One region of the Branchiibius cervicis genome, then DNA from elsewhere that is predicted to be linked to it. Evidence: riboswitches for the same ligand, from Rfam matches in the RefSeq annotation. Region 1 holds a riboswitch; each other region holds the start of a gene.
What was found. Region 1 has a riboswitch for S-adenosylmethionine ahead of ACFQBT_RS01145 (amino acid ABC transporter permease). Riboswitches for the same ligand answer to the same signal wherever they lie in the genome.

Region 1 (4,591 bases):
GCTTGGGGTTGCTCAGCTTGATCCCGGTCGTCGGGGCGACCGGAGTCACGATGTCCTTGGGCTCGACCCGCACCTCGCGGGTGGCCTCGTACGCCAGCAGCGTGACCAGCTCGTCCGCGAGCCGGCGGAAGGTGGGACTGTCGGTCTCCTTGTCGCGCAGGTAGGTCAGTTTGTGGGCGATCAGTGGGTGATTGGCGACAAGGACGCGCATGCCTGAGACTTTAGCCGTGGATTCGTCGCCGTACGCCGAGTGGCTGGGTCTGGCTCTGGACCAGGCGCGCGTCGCCCTCCCCACCGATGACGTGCCGGTGGGCGCAGTCATCGTCGACGCACACGGTCGGCTCATCGGGGCCGGTCCGAATCGCCGTGTCGCCGACGCCGATCCGCTGGCGCACGCCGAAATCGTCGCCATCCGGGCGGCCGCGGCGACCCTCGGCCATTACCGCCTCGACGACTGCACCATCGCGGTCACGTTGGAGCCGTGTCTGATGTGCGCGGGCGCGATCATGCAGTCGCGGATCGCGCACATCGTCTTCGGCGCCTGGGATCCCAAGGCCGGTGCGTGCGGGAGCGCCTGGGATGTCATCGAGCAGAACCCATCCCCGCACCGCGTGGACTCGCTCGGCGGGGTCCGGCGGGACGAATGTGCCCAGCTCCTGACCGACTTCTTCCGCGCGCGACGCCGTTAGCCCGGCCGGCTCATTCCTGCCAGGGATAGAACGGCGGCATGTCGCTGGACGTGCGCCCGGTGAACTCGGTGTCGCGCTTCTCCAGGAACGCTCGCACGCCCTCCTGGCCGTCGGCGAAGCTGGTGTAGTACATCGCCAGCGAGTCGATCCGGTGCGCTTCCATCGGGTGCGGCTGGGCGCTGTTGCGGTACATCATCTGCCGGGTCAACGCGATACCGACCGCCGAGCGACCGTCGATGAATTTGCGGGCCAGTTCGTACGCCGCGGGCAACAGTTCGTCAGGCTCGTGCAGTGAGCGGACCAAGCCACCCGCCAGGGCCTCGTCGGGGAGAGGATGTCCGCGGCGTACGTCCATTCCAGGGCGCGGGAGATGCCCACGATGCGCGGCAGGAACCACGACGAGGTGGCCTCGGGCACGATGCCCAGGCGCCCGAAGACGAAGCCGATCCGGGCTTTGGTCGAGGCCAGGCGGATGTCCATCGGCAGCGTCATGGTCGCCCCGATGCCCACGGCGGCGCCGTTGATCGCGGCGATCACCGGCTTGGTGCAGGCGTAGATGGCCAGGGAAACGCGCCCGCCGGTATCGCGCACACCCTCGAAGATCTCGGGGTCGTCAAGGCGCTCGGTCAGGTCCTGCACCGTCGGCGCCAGCCCCGGCGTGAGGCCGAAGACGTTGCCCTCCTTGGTCAGATCCATACCGGCGCAGAAGGCCCGCCCGGCGCCGGTGACCACGACGACGCGGGTGTCGTCGTCCGTGCTGGCGCGGGTGAAGGCGTCGACCAACTCGTTCGCCATGGTCACGGTGAAGGAGTTCAGTTGCTCGGGCCGGTTGAGGGTCAGCGTGCAGATCCCGTCCACGACGCTGTAGTCCAGGGTTTCGTAGTCGCTCACGGATCGATCATCCCGCACGGCGTCGGCACGTGGAGTTGACGGGTCACTGAAACAATGTCTACTCTCCCGGTAGGCATTGAGCGTCGATGACAAGCCCTGGCTGGTCGACCAGCAACCCTCGTTCCGCGGTGGGGTGCTCCAGGTGAAAGCCCGGCCCGTTAGCGAACCCGCGCGGGCAAGCGCAGTGACGCAGCCTCGGCCGCGTCACGAAGGTCGTCGGCTCACGTCGTGGCCTTCGAACTCGTTGGAGTCGTCCATGTCCTCACCTCCCGGTTATGCACAAGCCGCAGTCGAGCAGGTTGCCGACGTTGCTTCGGACCCCTCTGCTGACCGCACTGCCCGCAGGGTCATCCCGCAACGGCACCCGTGGCGCTGGGTGGCCGCCGCCGGTGTCGCCGTCCTGGCAGCGATGGCGATCAACGCGCTGATCACCAACCCGTTCTTCCAATGGGATCGTTTCGGCTACTGGTTCACCAGACCCGTTGTCCTGCAGGGACTTTGGATCACGTTGAAAGTGACGGCCGCAGCGGCGGTGCTTGGTTTCATCGGAGCGCTCGTTCTGGCAGTCGCTCGTCTGTCCAGCAATCCGTTGCTGCGGGCGGCCAGTTGGGCCTACACCTGGTTGTTCCGGTCGATCCCGTTGATCGTGATCCTGCTGTTCCTGGTCAACTTCGGCGCTCTGTACAAGACCATCAGTCTCGGGGTGCCCTTCGGGCCGGAGTTCGTCCGCTTCGACGAATCGCGGCTGGCCACCGACATCGCGTTGGCGATCATCGGTCTGTCCCTGGCGGAAGCCGCCTACGGCTCGGAGGTCGTGCGCGCCGGCATCCTGTCGGTCGACCAGGGCCAGCACGAGGCGGCTGCCGCGCTGGGTCTGCCCAAGAGGTACCAGTTCCGCAGAATCGTTCTGCCGCAGGCGCTTCGCTCGATCGTGCCGAACTTCGTCAATCAGTTGATCGGGCTCATCAAAGCGAGCTCGCTGGTCTTCTACGTCTCGCTACTCGACCTCTTCGGGCAGGTGCAGACGCTGGGCAGCACCTATCCCGGCGACATCATCCCGCTGCTGCTGGTAGCAACCGTCTGGTATGTGATCCTCACCAGTGCTCTGTCCGTGGTGCAGTTCTACGTCGAGCGGCACTACGCCCGCGGGGCAGTGCGGACGTTGCCGCCGACGCCGCTGCAACGGCTGCGCGCCGTCATCGGTCGCAAGCAGGTGACGGCATGAGCGCCGCGCCGGTCACCTCCGCCGCAATCCACGTCCACAACGTGACCAAGAGGTACGCCGACAACGCCGTTCTCGACGACGTGCAGTTGACCGTGCGGCCGGGCGAGGTCGTCGTGATCATCGGCCCGTCGGGATCCGGAAAGTCGACGTTGCTGCGTACGATCAACCACCTCGAGAAGCCGGACCTGGGCTATGTGCAGGTCGGCGACGAGCTCATTGGCGTCCGCGAACACGGTTCTGATCTGAAGGAACTCAGTGAGCGCGAGATCCTGAAGCAACGTGCACAGATCGGCTTCGTCTTCCAGTCCTTCAATCTCTTCCCGCACCTGACGGTGCTGGAGAACGTCGCCGCGGCACCCGTCGCCACCGGTCACACGGATGGGCCGACAGCTCGGCGGCGAGCTGCCGAACTCCTCGCCCAGGTCGGTTTGGCGCAGAAGGAAGATGCCTACCCACGGCAACTGTCCGGAGGTCAGCAACAGCGGGTCGCGATTGCCCGGGCGCTAGCTCTCGATCCGGGCGTGATCCTCTTCGACGAGCCCACCTCGGCTCTGGATCCGGAGCTGGTCGGTGAGGTGCTCGCGGTGATCAGGATCTCGCGCGCAGCGGTCGCACCCTGGTGATCGTCACGCACGAAATCGGTTTCGCCCGTGAAGTCGCGGACCGCATCGTCTTCCTCGACCAGGGGGTCCTCTTGGAGCAGGGGCCACCGGTCGAGGTACTGGACAACCCGGCGCATGAGCGGACCCGCGCCTTCTTGTCCGCGGTCCTCTAGCAATTCCGCAGCGCAGTCTCACCCGGCCCTGTCGTCAACAGGCCGGTCCACGAACCATTCCCGAAAGGAAACGTCATGACCTATCGTTCCCAGCCCGATCGCCGCACCCTGCTGCGCGGGGTCGTCGGTGGCGCCGCTGCCCTTGGCCTCGCGAGCTTCGCCACGGCCTGCTCCTCCTCCGACGCCGCTGAGTCCAGGAGCAAAGACGGCAAGACCGAACTCACCCTGGGCCAGCACTCCAACGGAGCGGCCGTACCGGCGAAAGTAACGGTGGCTCAGGTTGACGCGATTCGAAACACCCTGCCTCAGGGCGTCCTGGACGGCGGAAAGCTGGTCATCGGCATCGGCGCACTACCGGCCGGGTTCCCACCGTTGGCCTTCGTCGGCGACGACCAGCAGACGCTCACCGGTTCGGAGCCGGACCTGGGCCGTCTGGTCGCCGCCGTGTTCGGGCTCGAGCCGGACATCAAGAACTCCACCTGGGAGAACCTCTTCGTCGGGATCGACAGCGGTAAGACCGAGGTCGGTGTCTCCAACATCACCGACACCGAAGAGCGCAAGCGCAAGTACGACTTCGCCAGCTATCGCCAGGACAACCTGGCGTTCGTGGTGCCGAAGACCGATTCGTGGAACTTCTCCGACTACCAGAGCCTTGCCGGCAAAACGGTTGCCGTCGGCTCGGGTACCAACCAGGAGCGGATCCTGTTGGAGTGGAAGAAGAAGCTGCAGGGTGAGGGCAAGGATCTTCAGGTGAAGTACTTCCCGAGCAACAACGACACGTTCGTGGCACTGGCGGCCGGCAAGATCGACGCCTACTTCGGCCCCAATCCGGGCGCCGCCTACCAGGTGCGACAGACGCAGTCCACACCGAACGCGGTGCGCATCGCGGGCACCTTCTCCGGGGCCGGCTCCAGCCTGCAGGGTCTGATTGCCGCCACCACGAAGAAGGACTCCGGCCTGGCCAAACCGCTGGCCGCAGCCATCAACCACCTCATCGAGGACGGCACGTAC
Region 2 (4,591 bases), 970 kb from region 1:
CTTGCGGCCGAGCCCGAGCGCACCGGCAACCTGATTGCGAGTACGGCGATGGCGGACGCCCGGGTGACCGACGTGCGTCCGGACGCCAAGGCCCTGGTCATCGAGATCGACGGTTCGTACCCGGTGGTGCGCGCCCATCTGCTGCCGGATCGCACGGTGATCGGCGTGGAGTCGTTCAACTGGGAGATGGGCTTCCCGCAGGGCGGTCAGGTGTGGGACCGGCTGGCGACAGCGATCACGAATACCGCGGCACACCAAGGGATACCGGTGGCCGAGGGCAGCCGCGAATTCGGCAAGGACGGCGCCGTACTGGACCGTGAGGTCTGGGCGGTCAAGGGCTGAGGCAGCGATGAGCACAGCGGAAACCGCACCGGCGCGCAGCGCACCATCCGGCCCGATGCTGGACTCGGCGGGAGATGCCCGTCGGCGCTCGGCCCTGCGCCGGATGCGTTTCGTGGCCACCGGTCTGCTCGTTCTCGCCGCCATCGTCTTCGTCGCCACTCACGGTCACGGCGGCGTCTGGGGTTACGTGAACGCCGCGTCCGAAGCGGCGATGGTCGGCGCGGTCGCCGACTGGTTCGCGGTCACCGCGCTCTTCCGGCATCCGCTCGGATTGCCGATCCCGCACACGGCGATCATCCCTGAGCGCAAGGATTCCATCGGGGAGAACCTGGAGGAGTTCGTCACGGAGAACTTCCTCACGGCCGACAACGTCCAGGAGCGGCTGGCCGGGGCGCAGGTCGCCCGCCGGATCGGGGAGTGGCTCGCCGAACCCGTCAATGCCCGGCGCGTGGTCGACCAGTCGGCACCGGCACTGGCTCGCGCAGTTGGCAACATCAAGGACGAGGACGTCAAGGGTCTGCTCGACCGGGTGCTGCTGCCCCGGGTGGCCCGCGAACCGGTGTCCGAACTGCTCGGCACGCTGTTGGAGGGCATCGTCGACGACGGATCGCACCACGGTCTGGTCGATCTGACCGCACGTGAGTTGCACGCCTGGGTCCGTGACAACCGCAGCAGCGTGACCTCCATCATTTCCGAGCGCGCGCCGTCGTGGTCGCCCAAGTGGCTGGACGACACGGTCTCGACCCGGTTGCACACCGAGATCGTGAAGTGGCTGGAGGACATCCGCGACAACCCGAACCACCCGGTCCGCGGTGCGCTCGACAACGTGTTGCGGCAACTGGCCGACCAGCTGCAGCACGACCCCGACACGATGCAGCAGACCGAGGCGCTGAAGGTCCGTCTCCTCTCGCACCCGAACGTTTCCACCTCCTTGCTGTCCCTGTGGCGGTCGGGCCAGACCGTGCTCGTCGACGCGCTGAACGATCCCGACGGCGACCTGCGGGTGCGGCTCGCCCGCTTGATCGGTGACACCGGGCAGCGACTGGTGACCGATCCGGAGTTGCAGGCAGCGGTGGACCGGCGGATCAGCGAGGTGGCCGGTCACCTGGTGTCGACGTACGGCCGCGAGCTGTCCAGCGTCATCTCCCAGACCATCCAGCGCTGGGACGGCAAGGAGGCTTCCGAGCGGATCGAGCTGCACGTCGGGCGCGACCTGCAGTTCATCCGGATCAACGGCACCGTGGTCGGCGGTCTGGTGGGTCTGTTGATCTACACCGTGTCGCAGTTCCTCTGAGCGGCTCACCATCGGCTCGGTATAAGAGACGGTTATACATTTCCAAGCGGCTGGGTGTAGTTTCTCGGCAGGTCATGAGTGCCAGCGCCAAGCCCCGGCTCGCTGGCCGGCAACCCTCCTCCGCGGTGGGGTGCCCCGGGTGAGGACCTGGCCCAGCCACTCGACGTACGCCGAGTGACCGGGCAAGCGCGGACGACCCGTGAGCGTCCGCACCAGTCAGATACCGGACACCCGAAAGGTTCGTCATGAGCGACACCCCTAACTGGTCCTTCGAGACCCGGCAGATCCATGCCGGTCAGAGCGTCGATCCCACGACGCAGGCCCGAGCACTGCCGATCTACCAGACCACCTCCTACGTCTTCAACGACACCACCCAGGCCGCGAACCTCTTCGGCCTCAGCGAGTTCGGGAACATCTACACCCGGTTGATGAACCCGACCAACGACGTGGTCGAGCAGCGGATCGCCAGCCTCGAGGGCGGCGTCGGCGCGTTGCTCACCGCTTCCGGCCAGGCCGCCGAGACCCTCGCCATCCTGAACATCGCGGAGGCGGGCGACCACATCGTGGCCAGCCCGGCGCTCTACGGCGGCACCTTCAACCTGTTGAAGTACACGCTGAAGAAGTTGGGCATCGAGACCACGTTCGTGCAGGACGCGACCGACCTGGAGCAGTGGCGCGCGGCGATCCGCCCGAACACCAAGCTGTTCTACGGCGAGACCATCGCCAACCCCAAGCAGGAGATCCTCGACATCGAGGGTGTTGCCTCGGTGGCGCACGAGGCCGGGGTCCCGCTGGTCGTCGACAACACAGTGGCCACGCCGTACGTGCTGCGCCCGATCGAGCACGGCGCCGACATCGTGGTGCACTCGGCGACCAAGTACCTGGGCGGACATGGCACGTCGATCGCCGGTGTGATCGTCGACAGCGGCAACTTCGACTTCGGCAAGGATCCGGAGAAGTTCCCGAACTACAACACGCCGGAGGAGAGCTACCACGGCCTGGTCTACGCCCGTGACCTCGGCGTCGGAAGTCCGCTGGGGGCCAATCTGGCCTTCATCCTCAAGGCGCGGGTGCAGTTGCAGCGCGATCTCGGTGCGCCGCTGTCGCCGTTCAACGCCTTCCTGATTGCGCAGGGTATCGAGACCCTGAGCCTGCGCATCGAGCGGCACCTGGAGAACGCTCGCAAGGTCGCCGAGTGGCTGCAGACGCAGGAGCAGGTCAAGGAGGTCCTGTGGGCCTCGCTGCCGGGCAGCCCCTACTACGACCTTGCGCAGAAGTACACGCCGCTCGGCTCAGGTGCGGTGCTGTCCTTCGAGATCGAGGGCGGCGTCGACGCGGGGAAGAAGTTCGTGGACTCCCTGGAGCTGTTCTCGCTGGTGGCTAACATCGGCGATGTCCGGTCGCTGGCGATCCACCCGGCCTCGACGACGCACAGTCAGGGCAGCGACGAGGACCGTCTGGCCGCGGGTGTGACACCGGGTCTGGTGCGTCTTGCGGTCGGTCTGGAGCACATCGACGACATCATTGCCGACCTGGACCAGGGCTTCCGCGCCGCGAAGGCCTGATCCGGCCGAAAAACCATTCGCAACACCCACCGCGTCTCTGACACGGTGGGTGTTGTCGTATCCGATCGAGATGAGGGAGGTCGTGCCATGGCCGTGTTCACGTGCGTCCGCCACCTACTTCCTGATGATCGGAATACCGTTGAACCAGAACCCTTCCGACGCAACTGAAGCGTCGATTCTTCCCTTCCTTGCCCGCTTCGAGGTCCACGAACTGGAACCCGGTCAGCGATGGTCGAGCTGGCGGCAGATTCCAGCCCTGTCCCGCGGCCCGGCGCCGTGGCCCGAGTGGCTGGTCTCCGACGACGAGTCGGTCGAGACCGAGCTGGGCATCCTCAAGACGGGAAAGGAAGCCGACGTCTTCCTGCTCGAGCGCGCAAGTGTGTCGGGCCAGCCGCGCACGACCCGGCTGGCGGCCAAGCGGTACCGCGACGTGCAGCGCACGTCATTCACCCGGACGGCTGACTACACCGAGGGCCGGGGGATCCCGAAGAAGGGTCACCGGGAGCGCCGGGCTCTGGCGAAGAAGACATCCTTCGGTAAGCACCTGGCCGCCGGTCGCTGGGCGATGGCCGAGTGGGAGTCCCTGGTGAGACTGTGGGAGGCCGGGTTACCGGTGCCGTACCCGGTGCAGATCGACGGCACCGAGATCCTGATGGAGTTGATCACCCACCCCGACGGGTCGCCGGCCCCGCGGTTGGCGGCACTGCGCGCAATATCGCGCGAGCAACTGGAGGATCTGTTCGATCAGGCCCGTACGGCGCTGATCACCATGGCGGGCCTCGGCGTCGCGCATGGTGACCTGTCGGCGTACAACCTGCTGGTGGCCGGCTCGCGGCTGGTGATCATCGACGTACCGCAGACCGTCGATGTGATCGGCAACCCGCACGGTATGGACTTCCTGCACCGCGACTGCCGTAACGTCGCCACCTGGTTCGCCGGCAAAGGCCTCGCGGTGGATGGCGACGAACTCTTCGGGGAGGTCGCCGCGCACGCGTGGTGAGGCCTCAGCTGCCGGGGTGGGTGGTGTAGGTGTGGCCGGCGGGGCTGGTCCAGGTGCACACGCCGTGGGGTGTCATGGTGACGGTCCAGCCGCCTTCGTGTTTGGCGCGGTGGTGGTGGCGGCATAGGCATTGCAGGTTGTGGGCGGCGGTGGGCCCGTCGGGGTAGCGGGTCACGTGGTCCAGGTCGGTGAGTTTGGCGGGTCGGGTGCAGCCGGGGAAGCGGCAGTGCTGGTCGCGGGCTCGCACGAACCGGGCTAGGCGGGCCCCGGGACGGTAGGACCGGTCACTGGTTTCGATGACGGTGCCGGTGGTCGCGTCGGTCAGGGCGCGGGTCAGCTTGATCCCGAGCACGTGGGTCATCTGGGTGATCACCTCCGCGGGGATGACCC
Region 3 (4,591 bases), 3.4 Mb from region 1:
GATCAACAATGCCTTTCTATGGTTCCCCTATGGCCTACGTTCCCGCGACCTACGCGCCAGTGCCGTGGCTGATGCGCGTCTGGCGGCATTGTGCGCCGAATCCGGATCTACGTACCCAACGCACCATCGCCCCGCTGATGCGCAGCTACCCCGGCGTCGCCAAAGACCTTTCGTACACGACGCTGTCGCGCTACGAGAACGGCGCGGTACCGGTCACGCTGGAGATCGTGTCCGCCTTCGAGCAGGTGCTCGGCCTGGCACCGGGGATCATCGGTGCGCACCTGGAGGACAGCGCGGTGGTGCACATCGATCGGATGCAGCGCCGGTCGCTGCTGGATCGGGTGGACAGCGGCCTCAACGGCCCCGACTGGCACCGCCTCAGCCACCTGCTGACCGCACCGGCCGGCGGACTGGTGTTGCGCAGCGCCGACACCCAGGCCCTGATCTCCCGGCTGATGACCGAGATGACCGTATCCCTCGGGTCGGCATACCAGTTCCGGATGCGGGCCCTGATCCGGTTGGCCAAGGACGAGTTCACCCGCGACCTGGTGGGCGATGCAATCGAGGAACACCTCTCGGCCTGCGGGTACTCCGTCATCGGAGACACCTTGGAGCTGTTGCCCAAGGCCCACCATCCGCGCACCGCCGAGGTGCTGATGGACAGTTACCAGAAGCTCGAGGGCGTTGCGCTGCTCCTTGCCGGCGGAGCGATCGAACTGGCGGTCGTCGAGGATCAGATCACACCGGCCTTCTGGGCCCGTCTCGGCGAGCAACTCCTTGCCGATCTCAGCCAACCCGGATCGTCGCGATACGAGCCGGCGGTGTTGATCTTCAACCTCCTGGTGCGACCCGCCCAGACGCACCTGCTGGCCCGGCTGGGGGACCGGGCCCGACGAGATCTGCTCGAGCACCGCGCCGCGCGGTCGGCGGCCGACCGCAGCCCCGAGGAGACCCGGGTGCTGCGGGCCCGGTGCGATCGCATCGCGGAGAAACTGCTCGAGCAGACGCGCCCGCACCGGCCGGCCACCCTGGTCGAGGGGCTCATCTACCGGTTGCGCGAAGCCTTGTCGGATGAGATCTCACCCCTGACGGGTGCGATCGTGCTGGCCTCCAGCCCGTTCGCCGACGCGCTGTCGCACCATCTGGAGCATCACGACCAGGATCTGCCCGGCGCCCAGGTGACACTGAACTCCTGCCAGCGCTACGACGCGGGTTCCCTCGGCGACACCTACCGACAGGCCGATCCGGACCAGCGGGCCAGATTGCTGGTGCCGTTGGCACACAACCGCGCATTCCCGCCCGACATCGACCTGGGTGCGGAGATGCGCGCGCCCAACGTCGAGCGGCGACGACTGCTCTATGCCGCAGGGATGTCGGCCCACCCGGGCCTGGAGGAACTGTCCCAGGAGACCGGCCTGGCTCCGTTGGAGCGCACTGCGGTGCGTTGGTGGTCGCAGGTGGACATCCCCCCGGCCTAAGCGATCAGGCGGGCGTCTTTTCGCCAGCCTCGACCGCAATCGGCAACCGGTTGCGCGACGGCGGGAGCGGACAGGTGGCGTACGGCGTATAGGCGCACGGCAGGTTGATCGCGCGGTTGAAGTCGAGCGTGACCCGGCCCTCGGCGTCCGGCGCGGGGACCGACAGGGCCCGGTTCGCGGCGTACGTGCTGACCCCACTGGTCGCATCGCGCAGCAGCACCAGCAGATCGTCCCCGTGCCCGGGGAACGCCACGAGGGTCAGGTCCTGCCCGTCCTTGGTGAAGTGGATCTCGCCGGGTGCGTCGTAGACGTGTTGCAGACCGTCGACCGCGGCGCCGACCGTGGTGGGGACCGGCTCGTCGTACGCCGTGTAGCGGCCTTCGACGACCCAGGACGGGTCGGGGGCGAAGGCGGGTGTGCCTTGGTACGCGGTCAGGATCTCGTGGTCGGGGTGCCGCGGACGGATGATGTCCTCGCCACCGCGCTTGGCGATCTCGATGACACCGTCGCCGAATCCCACTGTCACACCGGCACGTTCGGGGATGACTCCGAAGTCGACGGTACCTTCGAGGCGCTCGCCGTCCTTGGTCAGCGCCTCGCCGTCGTCCAGACGGACGTGGATGCCGCGGTCGTCTGCCCACCACTGTCCGGGGGCCCGCTCGAATCGCTGGGGTTGGTCGGTCAGGAAGTGCAGACCGGTGACCGCCAGGAAGCCGTGCCGGTCGGACCGGACCTGCTCGTGGTGGTCGTGCCAGCGCTGCCATTCGGAGGCGAAGTCGGTGCTGTGGATGACGGCGTTGCTCATGGCTGCTCCCTCGGGGTGGCTCTCACGCTTGCCCGCCGGGGATCCGATCGGGCCGGGCTTTCACCTGGAGCACCCCACCGCGGTAGGAGGGTTGCCGGTCAGCCAGCCAGGGCTTGTCGCTGACGCTCAATGCCTACTTTGAAAGTAGGGGATGTGCGGTCGGCTTGTCCACTTCTGTTCGGACCACTCATCTCAGGCTCTTAGCGGCTCGGGTGCAATACGGTTTGCCTATGAAGAAGCTCAAGCTGACCCTTCTGGCGCTCGGCCTGATCGCGCTCATCGTCGGCGCCGTGATGCTGTTCATGGCGGTCAGCGTCGACATGAAGGTCGTCTGGGAAATCGCGACCCGCTACCAGGGCGGTGGCACGAAGGAGACGCTGCACGACCCGCGGCCCAAGATGCTGATCATCAGCGGGATCGCCCTCGGTGCCGGGGTGCTGATCGGTCTCGGGCTGGGGCTGCCACTGCATCGCGCCCTGTCGCAGAAGAAGCTGGATGCGTTGGTAGACCAGCGGGTTCAGCAGCGGCTGGCCGGGTCGGCGCCGGAAGCCGCGACCGAGTAGCTAGCGGCGGGCGTCGATCAGATGCCTCGTCGAGTGCGCGACGAACGGCTCGCCCCGCCGCATCCGGGCATCCAGTTCACGTAGCTGCAGGTCGTAACGCTCCACGGTGAAATCCGGCACCCACCACACGCATTTGCGTAGCGTCCACACCACGGCACCCACGTCGTAGAACTCCATCCGGCAGCGCGCCGTACGCAGATCAACGACCGTCAGCCCAGCGCTCCTCGCCTCTGCCGCTTCGGTTCTCGGATCCCGCGCCGCGCGTGCTTCGGGCTGCGCGCCGAGAAAGTACTCGATCAACTCGAACGCCGACGCCGGACCGACGTGCTGTGCGACGTAGTGCCCCTCCGGCTCCAACACCCGGCCGATCTCGGTCCAGTCCGGCTGCACCGGGTGCCGGGAGGTGACCAGATCGAAGGATCGATCCGCGAACGGCAACGGAGCACCTGGATCGGTCTGCACCACACGGACGCCGCGTCCCGCCAGCCGCGTCCGCGCCCGGTCGGCGTTGGGCGGCCACGACTCGGTGACCGTCATGGCCGCAGGGAGCACGGGGGCTTCAGCGATGACCTCCCCGCCACCGGTGTCGATGTCCAGGGCGCGCCGCGCCTTCGCCAGCCGGCCGGCCACCAGGTGGGCGTACCCCCAGGGGGCCGTTCCTCCGTGGCCCGACCGGCCAGCCACTCGAATCCCCATCCGGCGACGTCGGCGGCCTCGGCCTCGGCGATGAGCTCCGCATAGGGCCTCATGAGTCCATCGTGCCAGTCCCGCTCGGGCGCCGGTCGGGCCGCGACGACGCCCATCGGTGCCTGCGTACGGATAGGTTCAGTGACGCCATGGATGAGGAATCGCACGACACTGCGCGGGCGGCGGCAGAGCGCCTCGGATTGGGTGCGCAATACCAGCGGCTGCAGGAACGACGGGCGACTGCCTTTGTGCCGGCAGTGGTACGCCGGTTCCAGGACATCGACGGCGGCACGCAGGCCGGCCTGCTCTCACTCACGCTGTTCACGACAGTCCTCCCGTTGGTCATCCTGGGCTTCGGATACTTCAGCGGGTTCGCCGCCAACATCAGCGTCGGCGTGCTCTTCCAGCGTCAGCTCGGGCTGAGCGGATCCCTCGGGCAAACGGTGCGCGAGGCGTTCGGTGCAGCCGATGCGTTGCGTTCGTCCTGGACCGTGGTCGGTCTCGCCGGGTTCCTGGTGTGGGGGATTCCGATGACGTCCCAGGTGGCCGGAATCTTTGCGGCCGCTTGGCGCCGCGAGCCGTTGACCTTCTGGCAGCGCGTGGGCCGCGGGACGCTGTGGTTCGTCGCCTACCTGGTCACCCTCGCGATCCACGACGTCGTCGCGTTCGGTGGTGATCACCCACTCTCCGTGGCGATTCCGCTGTATCTGGTGTCGTTGATCCCGCTCTGGGTGTTCTGGACGGTGACCCCTGCCCTTCTGGTGCGTGAGGGCGGCCGGGGCGCACGGTTCCTGGTGACGGCCGGTTTCGCCGGTCTGACCATCGACGGCGTCATTCTGCCGCTGGTGGAGCGGCTGTTCGCGCCATCCCTGCTGGAGGGGTGGAACGGTTTCGGACCGATCGGCGTCGCGATGGCGATCATCATCTGGTGCGGCGCGATCGCCGTCGGCTGGGTCCTCACCGCATGTGTGGGCGCGGTGCTGTGGGAACGATCCGCACCGTCGGCGACGGTGCTGGAAGTGGAAGCCGCCCCCGGCGCCGAATGACCGGCGTACGCC

Region 2: linked by a shared signal. The riboswitch ahead of ACFQBT_RS06130 (bifunctional o-acetylhomoserine/o-acetylserine sulfhydrylase) and the one ahead of ACFQBT_RS01145 (amino acid ABC transporter permease) in region 1 are both predicted to bind S-adenosylmethionine.
Region 3: linked by a shared signal. The riboswitch ahead of ACFQBT_RS18575 (DUF1684 domain-containing protein) and the one ahead of ACFQBT_RS01145 (amino acid ABC transporter permease) in region 1 are both predicted to bind S-adenosylmethionine.

What each region holds. Positions count from the first base shown of each region.
Region 1 covers NZ_JBHSWJ010000002.1:174,461-179,051, forward strand. The annotation lists gene upp (uracil phosphoribosyltransferase) at 1-211, opposite strand, end outside; gene tadA (tRNA adenosine(34) deaminase TadA) at 210-689, shown strand; gene ACFQBT_RS01135 (Clp protease/crotonase-like domain-containing protein) at 700-897, opposite strand; gene ACFQBT_RS01140 (enoyl-CoA hydratase-related protein) at 894-1,580, opposite strand; SAM riboswitch class IV at 1,653-1,768, shown strand; gene ACFQBT_RS01145 (amino acid ABC transporter permease) at 1,837-2,805, shown strand; partial or broken gene ACFQBT_RS01150 (amino acid ABC transporter ATP-binding protein) at 2,802-3,580, shown strand; gene ACFQBT_RS01155 (ABC transporter substrate-binding protein) at 3,656-4,591, shown strand, end outside.
Region 2 covers NZ_JBHSWJ010000002.1:1,143,091-1,147,681, forward strand. The annotation lists gene ACFQBT_RS06120 (hypothetical protein) at 1-342, shown strand, start outside; gene ACFQBT_RS06125 (DUF445 domain-containing protein) at 350-1,636, shown strand; SAM riboswitch class IV at 1,707-1,831, shown strand; gene ACFQBT_RS06130 (bifunctional o-acetylhomoserine/o-acetylserine sulfhydrylase) at 1,882-3,201, shown strand; gene ACFQBT_RS06135 (serine protein kinase RIO) at 3,272-4,201, shown strand; gene ACFQBT_RS06140 (HNH endonuclease signature motif containing protein) at 4,206-4,591, opposite strand, start outside.
Region 3 covers NZ_JBHSWJ010000002.1:3,584,030-3,588,620, reverse strand. The annotation lists gene ACFQBT_RS18580 (hypothetical protein) at 30-1,478, shown strand; gene ACFQBT_RS18575 (DUF1684 domain-containing protein) at 1,483-2,283, opposite strand; SAM riboswitch class IV at 2,303-2,417, opposite strand; gene ACFQBT_RS18570 (hypothetical protein) at 2,514-2,846, shown strand; gene ACFQBT_RS18565 (class I SAM-dependent methyltransferase) at 2,847-3,476, opposite strand; gene ACFQBT_RS18560 (hypothetical protein) at 3,683-4,579, shown strand.